DNA from 2 places in the Streptomyces sp. TE5632 genome. Region 2 is predicted to be linked to the other one. Evidence: riboswitches for the same ligand, from Rfam matches in the RefSeq annotation. Region 2 holds a riboswitch; the other holds the start of a gene.

Region 1 (7,547 bases), on a different contig from region 2:
CAACATCGCCCGGCACGCGCAGGCCCGCCGTGCGGAGGTCTCCCTGCGCCGCACCCCCGCCGGAGTCGATCTCCAGGTCCGGGACGACGGCCACGGCATCGGTGCCGCGGCCGAGGGCGCCGGCATCCGGGGGATGCGTGAACGGGCCCTGCTCGTCGGCGCCGACCTCGACGTGGGTCCCGCTCCCGGCGGCGGGACCCGGGTGCGCCTCGCCGTTCCCGTTCCCGTACGGGGCCCCGCGCCCGTGCGGGCCGTGCCGCCCGTGACCGCCGCTCCCGACCGGAAACGCTGAACATGACCGACCCGGCTCCCGCCAGCACTCCCACCGGCCCCGCCGAGGGCCCGCCCCCCACCCGCATCCTCCTCGCCGACGACCACGCGCTGGTCCGCCGAGGCGTACGCCTCATCCTCGACGGCGAACCGGACCTGACCGTCGTCGCCGAGGCCGACAACGGGGCCGAAGCCATCGAGCAGGCCCGCGCCCACGAACCCGACCTGGCCATCCTCGACATCGCCATGCCCCGCCTCACCGGCCTCCAGGCGGCCCGCGAGCTCTCCCGCACCCTCCCGCAGACGCGGATCCTCATCCTGACCATGTACGACAACGAGCAGTTCTTCTTCGAGGCGCTCGGCGCCGGCGCCTCCGGATACGTCCTCAAGTCCGTCGCCGACCGCGACTTGGTGGAGGCATGCCGGGCCACCATGCGCGGCGAGCCGTTCCTCTACCCGGGCGCCGTCAACGCCCTCATCCGCAACTACCTCGAACTCGCCCGGGACGGCCGGAACCTGCCCACCAAGGCCATCACGGACCGGGAGGAGGAGATCCTCAAACTGGTCGCCGAGGGGCACACCTCGCAGCAGATCGCCGACCTCCTCGTCATCAGCCCCAAGACCGTGGAGCGCCACCGCGCCAACCTGCTGGCCAAGCTCGACCTGAAGGACCGACTGGAACTCACCCGGTACGCCATCCGCGTCGGTCTGATCGAGCCCTGACCGCCACCGGCGTCGAGACGGGTGCCCGAACCGGCACCGGCGGGGAAACGACGCCAGGACGGCGGCTTTCAGGGCCGGTCTACCGCTCGGCCTCGGCGGGCAGGGGCTCCCCCTCCCGGCCGCGCCCGGTGTCCAGGTCGAGTGCGGGTGCGGGTGCGGGTGCGGGTGCGGGTCCGTCGTCCGGAGCGTCGGGCGCGGGTCCGTGACCCGGGGCGTCGGGCAGGGGGCCGTGGTCGGACCGCCGCATCTGCACGGCACGCAGGGCGCGCGCGAGCAGGCCGGCCCGTCCGGCGAGCACCGGGCCGAGGACGGCGAGGACGAGCACGTATCCGGCGATGAACGCGGTGAGCCGGCCGTCCAGCCCCGCGCCGGTGGCCATGGCGGCCAGGATCAGCGCGAACTCACCACGGGCGACGAGCGTGGTCGCGATGTCGGCGGCGATGTCGGCGCCGTAGCGGTACAGGCGGGCGACCAGCAGGCCCGCGGCCAGGTTCATGGTGAGGGTCAGCGCCACGGCGACGGACACCGGACCGGCGACGGAGGCGATGTCGCCGGGGTCGATGGCCAGCCCGAAGGCGAAGAAGAAGATCGCCGCGAAGGCGTCGCGCAGCGGGTGCACCAGGGTGCGGATCCGGGGCGCGGAGGGGGTGCCGGCCACGATCAGACCGACCATGAACGCGCCGATGGCGTCGACGACCCCGAGCACCTCGGAGACGCCCGCGACCAGGATCGCGGTGCCGAGGAAGGTGACGACCAGCAGCTCGTTGTCGCGCACGGCCAGCAGCCGGCCGAACAGCCGGCCGCCGAAGCGGGCGACGATGGCGAGCACCATCAGGAAGCCGAACGCCTTGGCCGCCTGGAGTGCCATGTCCGTGAGGCCCTGGGCGTCGCTGAGGACGGGCTGCAGAGCGGCGAGATAGAGGGCGAGGAAGATGTCCTCGACGACGGTGACGCCGAGGATGAGACGGGTCTCGGGCCGGCCGATGTGGCCCAGCTCGATGAGGATCTTCGTGACGATCGCCGAGGAGGAGATGCCCAGCACCCCGGCGAGTACCAGGGCCTCCCGTGCTCCCCAGCCGAGGGCGAACCCGAAGCCCAGCCCCGCGCCGACGTTGAGCAGCAGATAGATGCCACCGGCGGTGAGCAGCCGTCTGCCGCCCCGTCTCAGATCGTCGAGGTGGAACTCCAGGCCCAGGTAGAAGAGCAGCAGGACGAGACCGAGTGCCGAGAGCATCCCGAAGTCGTGCGCGTCCTCGACCAGGACCGGGCCCGGGGTGTGCGGACCGAGCAGAATGCCGGCGAGCATGAACAGGGGGATGGTCGGCAGCCCGATCCGGCTGCCGAGGCGGGCGAGGAACGCGGCGGCGAGGAAGGCGCCACCCATGGCGAGCAGTGTGTCGGCATGTCCCACGGGTCACCACCTTCCACAACACGGGAACGGAGCGTGACCTCATCGACTGAGCCGAGTGGGGACCGCTCCTTCGCGTCGGTGGGGGCTCTTCGCCATACGGGCCGTACGGGGCCGCGGTCGGTGCGCCACGGGACAGGGGGCCGGGATTTTTGTCGTGTCTGTCCCGTCTTTCGGCGTTGTTTCCACGTTGCTTCCACGCTCACATCCGCCCCCGCGCGATGACCATCCGTGGTGCCACCCAAACAAGCTGGGGGACGACCCTCATGGGGGCCTGCCCCGTCCCACGATCCGGTTGTCAGACTTGAATCAGTTCAGCGGTCCGCAAGTCCCGCAGGTCCTGCAGTCCCCGTAGTCCCCGTAGTTCCCGTAGTCCCCGTAGTCCCCGTAGTCCCCGTAGTTCTCGTAGTTCTCGTAGTTCTCGTAGTTCTCGTAGTTCTCGTAGTTCTCGTAGTAGTCCCCGAATTTCCCGTCCTCCCAGGAGCGCGTCGATGCCTCACCCGTACGTCCTGTTGTCCGCCGCCGTCTCCCTGGACGGCTACCTCGACGACACCGGCCCCGAGCGGCTGCTGCTGTCCGGCCCGGCCGACTTCGACCGGGTCGACGAGGTACGGGCGTCGGTCGACGCGATCCTGATCGGCGCCGGCACGATCCGTGCCGACAACCCCCGCCTGCTGGTCAACTCGCCCGAGCGGCGGGCCGCCCGGGTCGCCGAGGGCCGGCCCGAGTACCCGCTGAAGGTCACCGTCAGCGGCTCCGGCGACCTGGACCCGGCGGCGCGGTTCTGGCACACCGGCGGCGAGAAGGTCCTCTACACGACCGACGAGGGTGCCGAACGCGCCCGCGCGCACGGCCTCGCCACCGATGTCGTACCGCTCGGCGCCGCACTCGACTGGCGGCGGCTCCTCACGCACCTGTACGACGTGTACGGCGTCCGGCGGCTCATGGTGGAGGGCGGCGGCCTGATCCACACCCAGCTCCTCACCCAGGGCCTCGCCGACGAGCTCCAGTTGGTCCTCGCCCCGCTCTTCGTCGGCGACCCGGACGCCGCCCGCCTCTTCGGCCCCGGTGCCTACCAGGGCGGCCGGCTGCGGCTGCTGGAGACCCGCCCGGTCGGCGACGTCGTTCTCATGCGCTACGAGCCCACCGCCCCCGGCACCGGCCCGCTCCCCGTCGCCGCCGACCACCACTGGCTGGCCCTCGCCTGTGAACTGGCGGTTCAGTGCCCGCCGTCGGAGACGGCCTTCAGCGTGGGCGCGGTGGTGGTCGCGGCCGACGGCACCGAACTGGCCCGCGGCCACTCCCGGGAGGGCGGCGACCCGCTGGTGCACGCGGAGGAGGCCGCCCTCGCCAAGACCGACCCCACGGATCCGCGGCTCACGACCGCCACCGTGTACTCCAGCCTGGAACCCTGCGCGCGCCGCGCCTCGCGTCCGGCGCCCTGTGCGCGGCTGATCCTGGACGCGGGGGTACGGCGGGTGGTCACCGCCTGGCGGGAGCCGGACACCTTCGTGGCGGACGCCGACGGCAGCGGAGTGCTGGCCGCCGGGGGCACCCAGGTCGTCGTACTGCCCGAGCACGAGGAGGCCGCCACGGCGCCGAACGGCCATCTGATCGGCCGGTGACGCGACGGCGGCGACAGCGGCGACAGCAGCGACGGCGACGGCGACGACGGCGACGACAAGGAGTGTGCGGAGTGTCCCCCGCATGCCGTATGCTGGTGACACAACGACGCGGGGTGGAGCAGCTCGGTAGCTCGCTGGGCTCATAACCCAGAGGTCGCAGGTTCAAATCCTGTCCCCGCTACTGAAGGCCGAGGGCCGGAATCCGAAAGGGTTCCGGCCCTCGGTCGTTCTCGGCTTTAGCCCCGCCGCCCCGGCTCGTCGTCCCGACTTCCGCACCGTTGTCACGCCAGGTGATCGGGTCACCGCGCTGCGCATAACAACTGATAAACCGTCAGTTTCGATGTGACGCGTGAGGCACGGTCAACTCGCCCGTTTTTGCCCGGCCATGGCGCTTAAGTCCGCGTGGAAATCGTTAACGATCAAGAGGAACGGCTTGGAATCCGACCCCTACCTCTATTAACGTTCGATAACGCAGCGCGGTCGTCCCAGCCGTCACACGAGTCGGCTCCGTGCGCATGCGCCGAATCCCGCAAGGGAACCGGGGAACCAACATCTTGGGGTGAATCGCGTGGATGCCCCGTGGAGACACGGAGGGTATACGCGTGTAGGAGACCTTCCTGCTCCGAACCCGTCAGCTAACCCGGTAGGCGAGAAGGAAGGAAAGGAGTACGCCCACGTGGCGTCGAACCGGCCTGCTCCCGAGGCCCCCTTCATGCCGAGCCAGTACGACGGCGACACCTTCGTCTACGGCGGCGTCCGCCCCGACGAGGGCCCCTTCGAGGAGTGGAACCCCACCGAGGAGTCCGTCCGCCCCGTGCGCGGCCGGCACCGCGTCGGCAAGCAGCGCGGCGGAGGCCTCGCCCGCAGCTCCACGGTCCTGGGCGTCGGTGTCATAGCCGCCGTCGCCGGTGGCGGTATGGCCAGCGCCCAGACCGGCAAGCCGCCGGTCTCGATCTCGATGCCGGACCTTCCCTCTGTCGGTTCCCTCATCTCCGACGAGGAAACCCCCGAGGGTTCCGCCACCGCGCTCAGCGACATCGGTGTGGTCGCCGACGAGGTCACCGAGCAGGGTGCCTCCGACGCCGGCGAGGCGCTGCACGCCCGGATCATGGCCCAGGTCGAGCAGCAGCAGAGCCAGGCCGAGGACAAGGCCGCCGCCGAGGCCGCCGCCGCCGCGGAGAAGGAGGCCAAGGAGAAGGCCGCCGCCGCGAAGAAGGAGGCGGAGGAGAAGGCCGCCGAGGCGAAGCGCAAGGCGGAGGAGGAGGCCAAGAAGAAGGCCGAGGCCGAGCGCCTCGCCGAGCTGGCCCGGCAGTACGCGCTGCCCACCTCCTCGTACACGGTCTCCTCGACCTTCGGTCAGGCCGGCGCCTACTGGTCCTCCGGCCAGCACACCGGTCTGGACTTCGCCGCCCCCACGGGCACGCTGATCAAGGCGGTCCACACCGGCACGATCACCTCCGCCGGCTGGGACGGCTCCTACGGCTACAAGACCGTGCTGACGCTCGACGACGGCACCGAGATCTGGTACGCCCACCAGTCCTCCATCAGCGTCAGCGTCGGCCAGCAGGTCAACACCGGCGACGTGATCGGCCGCGTCGGCTCCACCGGCAACTCCACCGGCGCTCACCTCCACCTGGAGGTCCACCCCGCCGGCTCCGCCTCGGGCATCGACCCGATGGCCTGGCTTCAGTCGAAGGGCCTCACCGTCTGAGACGACCACAGCCCCGGCAGTCCTGACGACGACCCCCCGACGTCAGGGCTGCCGGTCAGGCGTTTCAGGGGCGGTACGGGGACGCGTACGGGTTCGGCCGGTACGCGGAATACCCGAGGTACGCGGGGTGCGCGGGGTACGGGGCATACGCGAGGCTCGTCGCGCCGTGCATGCCGTACACGCCGTACGCGCCGTACACCGGCCAGGGCGGCACAGGCGGCGCGGTGGCGCGGGCCGCGTGCTCCAGGGCCGGGCGGGCTGCGGCGCGGCGGCACCACAGTTCCCGCAGCAGCTCCCCCTCCCGTGCGGCGAAGTCCGTGCCCACGCGGCCGCGGCGTGCCCGGTGCCGCAGGAACGCCAGGGACGTCGCGTACGCCTCGTACCGTGCCACCGTCCGTGCCGCCGCCCGGCCCCCGTGCCGGCGCGCGTACCGCCGGGCGATGCGCCGGGCCCGCATCGAGCCGAGAGCGAACGGCTGGGCCGGGCTCAGCCAGCCGGCGGCGACGTACACGGGCAGTTCCGTGCGCACGGTCCGCAGTTCGCGCTGCCGCGTCCACACCACCAGCCAGGTCAGCAGGCCGAACGACGGCACCATGAACGCCCCGTACACGGCGAAGAAGCCGTACCCGCCGAGGACCGAGGAGCCGTTCCACAGCGCGTGCATGCCCATCGCGAGCAGCAGACCGCCCAGCGGCGGCAGGACGCGCCACAGGCGCCGGCGTTCGGTGGCGAGCGCGGAGACGCCGAAGCCGATGCCGGTGAGCACGGTGAAGAGCGGGTGCGCGAACGGCGACATGACGACGCGGACGAAGAAGGTCGCCGCGGTGACGGAGGAGACACCGCTGCCGCCGGTGAGCTGGTCGGTGCCGAAGGCGTTGCCCAGGTAGAGGATGTTCTCGGTGAAGGCGAAGCCGGTGGCGGTGACCCCGGCTATCACCACGCCGTCGAGGATTCCGGTGAAGTCGCGTCTGCGGAAGAGGAAGACCAGCAGGACGGCGGCGGCCTTCGCCGACTCCTCCACGACAGGGGCTATGACGGTCGCGCCGAGGGTGTCGGCGCGGGACGGGTCCGCCGTCTCCGTCGCTATCCAGTGGGTGGCGAAGCTGTTGGCGACGATCGCCATCAGCGCGGCGGCGCAGGCGCCCCACGCGAAGGAGAAGACGAGGTTGCGCCAGGGGCCCGGTGCGACACGGTCCAGCCAGCGGAAGGCGGCTATGAGCAGCGGCACCGGGAGGACGGCGAGGCCGAGGCCGACCAGGAAGCCCTCCGTGCCGGTCTGCTCGCGGACCAGACCCAGGATGACCAGGCCGGAGAGCGCGAGGAGGGCGATCAGCGCCCCGTAGCGCACCCAGGGCCGCTGCCACCAGTGCACGTGCCTCAGGGCCCGCCCGGGCGGCCCGGCGGGGTGTGCCACCGCGCTGGACCGCGTCGGGTACGGACGGCTGGTGTCCACGACATTGACCCTAACGAGGGAAGGGCGCTGCCCGCAGGTACGCCAGGTGGGCTCAGGAGCCGGTGGGGGGTTGCCCGGTGGGCCGGCCACCGGGCCGGTCGTCGTGCGGTACGCGACGGAAGAGCAGGTCGTTCACCACATGGCCCTTGGCCAGCCCCTGTCCCTCGAAACGGGTCAGCGGGCGGAACTCCGGACGCGGTGCGAAACCACCGTCCGCCACGGTGTTCTCGAAGGCGGGATGCGCGGTCAGCACCTCGAGCATCTGCTGGGCGTACGGCTCCCAGTCGGTGGCGCAGTGCACGACCGCGCCCGGTGCCAGACGGGTCGCGGCGAGAGTGAGGAAGTCGGGCTGGATCA
Region 2 (7,547 bases):
GCGGCGACCGCCGCCGTCACCACCGTCTTGCCGACCTCGGTGCCCGTGCCCGTGATCACCAGTACCGGCATGTCATCCTTCCTGAGTGGCCGCAGCCGCAGCGCACACCGCGCGTGCGATCCGGGCCACGTCCGTGTCGCCGGTGACGTACGGCGGCATGGTGTAGATCAGATCGCGGAACGGCCGCAACCACACGCCCTCGCGCACCGCGGCCCGCGTGGCCGCCTCCATGTCCACGGCGTGATCGAGCTGGACGACGCCGATGGCGCCGAGGACCCGCACGTCACGGACGCCCGGCAGGTCCGCCGCCGGGCTCAGCCCGTCCCGCAGGCCCGACTCGATGCGCTTGACCTCCGCGCGCCAGTCCTGTCCGAGCAGCAGCTCGATCGAGGCGCAGGCCACGGCCGCCGCCAGCGGATTGCCCATGAAGGTCGGACCGTGCGCCAGCACCGGTACCTCGCCGCGCGAGATGCCGTCGGCCACCCGTGCGGTGCACAGCGTTGCCGCCATGGTCAGATAGCCGCCGGTCAGCGCCTTGCCGACACACATCACATCCGGGGTCACGGCCGCGTGCTCCGCCGCGAACAGCGCGCCGGTGCGCCCGAACCCGGTCGCGATCTCGTCGAACACCAGCAGCACGTCGTGCGCGTCACACGCCTCGCGCAGCACCCGCAGATACGCGGGGGAGTGGAAGCGCATCCCGCCCGCGCCCTGCACCACCGGCTCCACGATCACCGCGGCCAGTTCCCCGGCGTGCCGCTCGATCAGCTCCCGCAGACGGTCGGCGTAGGCCTCCTCGTACTCGGCGGGCGGGGCCTCGGCGAACACCTGCTCCGGCAGGACCCCGGTCCACAGCTCGTGCATCCCGCCCTCGGGATCGCAGACCGACATCGGCTGCCAGGTGTCGCCGTGGTAGCCGCCCCGCCAGGTCAGCAGCCGACGCTTCTCGGGCCGCCCGAGCGAACGCCAGTACTGCAGGCACATCTTGACGGCGACCTCGACGGAGACCGAGCCGGAGTCGGCGAGGAAGACATGCTCCAGCCCGTCGGGCGACATGTCGACGAGGAGCTTCGCCAGCCGGACGGCGGGTTCGTGCGTGAGCCCGCCGAACATCACATGGCTCATCCGCCCGAGCTGGTCGGTCGCGGCCTCGTTCAGCACCGGGTGGTTGTAGCCGTGGATCGCCGACCACCAGGACGCCATCCCGTCGACCAGCTCGCCCGAGCCGTCGGCGAGCCTGAGCCGCACCCCGGTCGCCGACTCCACGACCAGCGGCTCCCCGCGCCCCGGCATGGGCCCGTACGGATGCCAGACGTGCCGCCGGTCCAGCTCGAGCAACTCGGGGACGGACCGCTCAGGCATTGGGAGCGAGATCCGTTCCGGCGCCCCGGCGGCGGACCGCGACGAGATCGGTACGCGGCCCGTCGGCCCGGCCGGCCCCCTCCGCGGCCGTCTCGGCACCCGCGGGCGCCCCCGTCTCCGCACACCCGCCGGAGGACGACGTCCCCGCGCAGGCACCCGCACCCGCGGGTGCCGTGCCGCAGACCCCGCCGCCGTCGTGCGACCCGCACCCGCCCGCCCGGTGCTCGGGCAGGGTCACCTGGTCGGTGCCCTCCACCTCGAACCCGGCGTCCGCGATCATCTCCAGGTCGGCCCGTCCCGCCTGGCCCTCGCTGGTGAGGTAGTCGCCGAGGAAGATCGAGTTGGCCAGGTGCAGCGCGAGCGGCTGCATCGTGCGCAGGTGCACCTCCCGGCCGCCCGCGATCCGCACCTCGACGTCCGGGCACACGAACCGCACCATCGCCAGGATCCTGAGGCACCGCTGCGGGGTGAGGTTCCACTCCTCGGCGAGCGGCGTGCCCTCGAACGGGATCAGGAAGTTCACCGGCACCGAGTCGGGGTCCAGCTCGCGCAGCGAGAACACCACGTCGACCAGATCCGTGTCGCTCTCACCCATACCGGCGATCAGCCCGGAGCAGGCGGACAGGCCGGCCGCGTGCGCCTTGTGCACGGTGTCCACCCGGTCGGCGTACGTGTGCGTCGTGGTGATGTCCCCGTAGGTGGCCTCGGAGGTGTTCAGGTTGTGGTTGTAGGCGTCCGCCCCCGCCTCGCGCAGCCGCTCCGCCTGGCCGTCGGAGAGCAGACCGAGACAGGCGCACACCTCGACGCCCTCGTTGCCCTCCTTGATCGCCTTGATGGTGTCGGAGACCCGGTCCACGTCACGGTCGGTCGGGCCCCGGCCACTGGCCACCAGGCACACCCGCTTGGCGCCGCCCGCCAGCCCGGCCGCGGCCGCCTCCGACGCCTGCTCCGGCTTGAGCCAGGTGTACTTGAGGATGTCGGCCTTGGAACCGAGCCGCTGGGAACAGTAGGAGCAGTCCTCCGGGCACAGGCCCGACTTGAGGTTGACCAGATAGTTGAGTTTCACCCGTCGGCCGAACCAGTGCCGCCGCACCTTCCCGGCCGCGGTCACCACGTCGAGCAGGTCGTCGTCGGACGTCCCGAGGACGGCCAGCGCTTCCTCGCGGGTCGGCGTCTCGCGCCGAAGCCCCTTGTCCACCAGCGTGTTCAGCAGGTCCATCGGTCTCCTAGCGAGGGAACCACCAGCGTTGGCCGGTGGGAGAATTACTTCCTGAGTCGGTGGTAGGTTCCGTTCGTCCCGCAGGGGGGCGGTTCGGGCTGGACCGCAACCCTCCGGTCGGAAGCCCCCTCCTCAGGTGGGGAGCGGAGTCACGAGAGCCGATCCTGTCCCACGGAGTGTCCCGGGCCAAGGAGAGTCTCCACAAATCCACACGCACTGACGTGTGGATATTGCCACACCATGGGCGGTTGCCTCTGGGGCTAGGGTCTGGGCATTGCCTACGAAGCCCCGGAGGACCCATGGCGTTCGGCTGGATCGATGAGCAGGCGGAGCTGCGGCGCCGGGCCGGACTCGTGCGGGCCCTGCGCCCGCGGGCCGCCGACGCGCCGCTCCTCGATCTGGCGAGCAACGACTACCTGGGCCTGGCCCGCCATCCGGAGGTCACCGAGGGCGCGGCACGGGCCGCGCGGACCTGGGGCGGCGGGGCGACCGGGTCCCGGCTCGTCACCGGCACCACCGAACTGCACACCGCGCTGGAACGTGAACTGGCGGACTTCTGCGGCTTCGAGGCGGCCCTCGTCTTCTCCTCCGGCTACGCGGCCAACCTGGCCGCCGTCACCGCGCTGGCCCCGCACGGCTCACTGATCGTGTCCGACGCGGGCAACCACGCCTCGCTGATCGACGGCTGCCGACTGGCCCGTGGCGGGACGCGGGTCGCGGCGCACGCCGACCCGGACGCCGTGCGCAAGACGCTGGACGGGCACGACGGACCGGCCGTCGTGGTGTCCGACACGGTCTTCTCGGTCGACGGGGACGCCGCCCCGCTCACCGCGCTGGCCGAGGCGTGCCGGGAGCACGGCGCGGGACTGGTGCTCGACGACGCCCACGGCCTCGGGGTGCTCGGCGACGGTGGACGCGGCGCCCCGCAGGCGGCCGGACTCGCCGGCGCCGACGACGTCGTCGCGACGGTCACGCTGTCCAAGTCGCTCGGCAGTCAGGGCGGAGCGGTGCTCGGCCCGGCACGGGTCGTCGAACATCTCGTCAACGTGGCCCGGACGTTCATCTTCGACACGGGCCTCGCCCCCGCGGCCGCCGGTGCCGCACTGTCGGCGCTCCGGCTGCTGCGCCGGGAACCCGGGCGTGCCGCACGGGCGGGCGAGGTGGCGCGCGAACTGCACGGACGTCTGACGGCCGCGGGTCTTCGGGCGGTGCGTCCCGACGCCGCGGTCGTCTCCGTGCGTGTCCCGTCCCCGGAGCAGGCCGTGCGATGGGCGGCCGACTGCCGGGCGGCCGGCCTGTCCGTGGGCTGCTTCCGTCCTCCTTCCGTGCCCGACGGCATCTCACGGCTCAGACTGACCGCCCGCGCGGACCTGTCCGGGGCCGAGGTCGAACGCGCTGTACTGGTGGTCGGCGAGACGCGGCCGTGAGTCGGCGGGGCACGGTCGTGGGTCGCTCGACGACGGACGGTTCGGTCGGTGGTGCCGGACGGGTGGTCGGGCCGGTGGTGCTGCCGGTCAGCGGACCGCGGCCACGAACTTCGTCCAGCTCCCGGGGGAGATGAGCAGCGCGGGTCCGGACGGGTTCTTGGAATCGCGTACGGCGAGCAGCCCGGCACCTGGGCCGGTGGCCGGCCGGGCCGTCTCGACGCAGTTGTTCGCGCCAGTGCTGTAGCTGCTGCGCAGCCACCGCACACCGCGCAGGTCGGTGCTGGAGGGAAGGGTCCGAGGCGGTACGGGCATCGTGCCTCCTTACGCGCCGGCAGCTGTCCCGGCGATGAAATCCAACGAGTCCTCGGGCGAAAGGGCGTGGATCGAAAGGGCGTTGAAAGCCTCCGAGTACACCCGGAGGTCTTCTTTCCGCTCGAGATAGAGGCTACTCGTCAAGTGGTCGAGAACCACAACATCCAGATCGGAAGTGCGCGAAAATGAGAAGATTACGAAAGGGCCGGTGACGCCGATGTGCGCCCCTGCCGTGAACGGCAGGATCTGGAGCCGCACGTGGGGAAGGCGTGCCGCCTCCACGAGCCGGTTCAGCTGCCGGGTCATCACGCCGGGGCCGCCGACCTCCCGGCGCAGCACCGCCTCGTCCAGGACGGCGGCCAGCTCCAGGGGCGGCTCCGTCCGCAGCACGTCCTGCCGGGCCAGCCGCACTTCCACCAGCGTGTCCAGCCGCTCCTTCGAGGCGCCCTCCAGCGCGGCCTCGGTCACCGCCCGCGCGTACTCGGGTGTCTGCAACAGCCCGGGAACCACCGTGGTCTCCAGGGTGCGCATCGCACTGGCCTGGGACTCCAGGCTGATGAAGTCCCGGTAGGTGGGCGGCAGTACCCCCCGGTACGCGTGCCACCAGTGATGCCGTCCACCGCTGTCGTCGGACCCCGCCAACACCATCAGCAACTCACGCAACTGACGATCCGCCAGGCCGTAGGCGTCGAGCAGTAACCGCACATCGGCCGGTTTCACCCCGCTCGTGCCCGTCTCGATCCGGCTCACCTTCGACTGGTGCCAGCCCACCAGGCGGGCGGCCTCACCACTCGTGAACCCCGCCGACGTGCGCAGCGAGCGCAGTTCGGCGCCCAGTTTCCGGCGGCGTACCGCGGGACCGTGTTGCACCGTTTCCCCCTTACTCCCTATGAGCCACCCACATGCGGTCTCTCGTCGCAGAGTTCACCGATTTGAGCGACAGATATATGCATATCCTGGCCGTATCGTCGCCCGCATTCTGCGGTGATGGCAGTCTGGCGACGAAGCACCAGTGCGGGACCGTACTCGAATCAGCCGCTCCGTGCCGGACCGTGGACCCGTGGGAAAGGGAGGACGTCGCCATGGCAGACCATCTGGAAGCATCCATCACTCTGCCGAGCGATCCAGCCTCGGTTCCCGCCGCGCGCACCCATGTGGTGGACACGCTGGCGGAGTGGGGCATGCCGGCGGACACGGAAGTGTCCGACACCGTGCGGCTGATCGTGTCCGAACTGGCCACCAACGCCGTGCAGCACACCCTCGGGCAGTCACCCACGTTCACGGTGTACATCGCCCTCGACCACGACGAGCGGTTGCGCATCGGAGTCACCGACAGTCATCCGAGGTTCCCCAAGCGGCTCCCCGCCGCGGTCCAGCAGGACAACGGCCGGGGGTTGGTCATCATCCGCTGGCTGACCGCGGAACGCGGCGGCAGGATGAGGATCCGCCCCACCAGGGAGGGCGGCAAGACCGTCTTCGTCGTGCTCCCGTGGGCCGTCCCGGCCGAGCCGGTCACGGCGGTGGGACAGCAGGAGCCGTAGGGGCCACGACGGAACAGCGCAGCCCCAGCCGCGTCGGTGACTGTCCGACGGAGTGGCGGGGGCGGCGACAGGGGGGGAATGCCGCCGCCCCCGCGGATCAGCCGACCCGGCCGTACCAGACGCTGCGGGTCCAGATCTTCTGCAGGCGCACCACGTCCCCGGTCTTCGGGGCGTGCCAGATCTTGTTCTGACCCGCGTAGATGCCGACGTGGTAGATGTTTTGGCCCGAGTGGAAGAACACCAGGTCGCCCGCCTTGCGGTTGGAGGCCGCGACCTTGTTTGTCTTGTTGTACTGCTGGGCGGCGGTGCGCGGCAGCTGCTTGCCCGCTTTCTTGAACGAGTAGAGGGTCAGGCCGGAGCAGTCGAAGCGGGACGGTCCGGTGGCGCCCCACCGGTAGGGCGAACCCTTCTTGGATTCCGCGACCTGGAGAGCCTTGGCGGCCGTGCTCGCGGCCGCCGCCTCCGGGGCGGCACCGGGAACCACGAGTGAGCCGCCCACGGCGGCGAGAGTGAGGGCCGAGGCCGTGCCGGCCCGGGCCATGAGAGACGGGACACGATTGAGCGCGGACATGCGCAACCCTTCGTCAGCCGCCTGTGAAGGATGACCTGTCGGATTCGGGCTGGCGAAGTTGCCCGGCCGCACACGTGCGGCTTCACCCCAAGGGATGCTCGGAACGGGAATCCCCGCTCCGGCGACCCGTCGTGCTCGGGTCCTCCACTCCTGCCGATCCACTCCTGTCGACCGGTCATCCGGGCGGCGGCAGGACTCGGCGTCCGCCCGGATCGCCCCGCCGCGGTGGCGGGGGCTTGTCGTCAGTGAGCGATCTTGGCAATGGTTGGCCCGAAATCCCACCGGAGCCGGGGGTTTGTGTTGTTACTCACCACTCATCCGTTCGGGTGGACAGCGCTGTGTTCGGGCTGCCGTCCAGAGCGCCGAGGAGCCCCGGACCAGCATCGGAATACTTGATTCCGAAAGGGGGCGCGCGCGGTGCGCAACCTTGGCGGCCCGAAAAGAAGTCGTGCGTCTACGCCGCTTGGGGGTAAGCCATTTGGTCCGTTTCAACTCCGGTGCGGACGTGTCACCGGCGCACGCCCCGCCCGGGCCGGTAGGGGTGTCAACTGCCGCAGCCCGGCGGCAGGATGACGCGGGCCGTGCGCCGCTCGCCGTCCAGCACCCGCAACGCACGGGCCAGGGTGGCGGTGTGCAGTTCGGTCTCGCCGCGTCTGTGCATCAGGGCCAGCGCGTCGCGCAGGGCGACGGCCTTGCCGACCAGTGCCTGCGCGGCACGCAGTCCCCGGTAGGTGTCGCCGTCGCGGGCCGGGTTGATCCGGCCGAGCAGGTCGACGGCCTCGAGGTAACGGTCGATCAGCTCGGCCTCGGCGCGGGTCAGCGCGGGCAGCGGCGGCAGCTCGGGTGGCAGCATCGGCGGCTCACCCCGTGCCGGAAGTGGGCCGCCGGCCCTCGCGGACGGTCACGATCCGGTCCGCGAGGCCGTAGTCCACCGCCGCCCGGGCGTCGAGGACCGTGTTCCGCTCGATGTCCGACCGTGCCTGCTCCGGGGTGCGGCGGGTGCACCGGACCAGCATCTCCTCGATCCGGGCCCGAACGCGTGTCAGCTCCTCGGCCTGGACGGCTAGGTCGCTCGCCCTGCCCTCCACCGGCTCCGTCAGCGCGGGCTGATGAAG

What was found. Region 2 has a riboswitch for cyclic di-AMP ahead of ACVW19_RS00295 (C40 family peptidase). Riboswitches for the same ligand answer to the same signal wherever they lie in the genome.
Region 1: linked by a shared signal. The riboswitch ahead of ACVW19_RS15940 (M23 family metallopeptidase) and the one ahead of ACVW19_RS00295 (C40 family peptidase) in region 2 are both predicted to bind cyclic di-AMP.

The regions. Positions count from the first base shown of each region.
Region 1 is NZ_JBSSEA010000003.1:2,374,535-2,382,081, reverse strand. It holds gene ACVW19_RS15965 (HAMP domain-containing sensor histidine kinase) at 1-292, shown strand, start outside; gene ACVW19_RS15960 (response regulator) at 295-993, shown strand; gene ACVW19_RS15955 (cation:proton antiporter) at 1,073-2,404, opposite strand; gene ACVW19_RS15950 (dihydrofolate reductase family protein) at 2,893-4,026, shown strand; tRNA gene ACVW19_RS15945 (tRNA-Met) at 4,134-4,207, shown strand; cyclic di-AMP (ydaO/yuaA leader) riboswitch at 4,535-4,691, shown strand; gene ACVW19_RS15940 (M23 family metallopeptidase) at 4,703-5,737, shown strand; gene ACVW19_RS15935 (PrsW family intramembrane metalloprotease) at 5,802-7,190, opposite strand; gene trmB (tRNA (guanosine(46)-N7)-methyltransferase TrmB) at 7,243-7,547, opposite strand, start outside.
Region 2 is NZ_JBSSEA010000001.1:59,622-67,168, reverse strand. It holds gene bioD (dethiobiotin synthase) at 1-71, opposite strand, end outside; gene ACVW19_RS00325 (adenosylmethionine--8-amino-7-oxononanoate transaminase) at 73-1,362, opposite strand; gene bioB (biotin synthase BioB) at 1,355-2,581, opposite strand; gene ACVW19_RS00315 (8-amino-7-oxononanoate synthase) at 2,881-4,008, shown strand; gene ACVW19_RS00310 (DUF397 domain-containing protein) at 4,096-4,320, opposite strand; gene ACVW19_RS00305 (helix-turn-helix domain-containing protein) at 4,330-5,190, opposite strand; gene ACVW19_RS00300 (ATP-binding protein) at 5,403-5,861, shown strand; gene ACVW19_RS00295 (C40 family peptidase) at 5,959-6,432, opposite strand; cyclic di-AMP (ydaO/yuaA leader) riboswitch at 6,436-6,566, opposite strand; gene ACVW19_RS00290 (hypothetical protein) at 6,977-7,285, opposite strand; gene ACVW19_RS00285 (ATP-dependent Clp protease proteolytic subunit) at 7,293-7,547, opposite strand, start outside.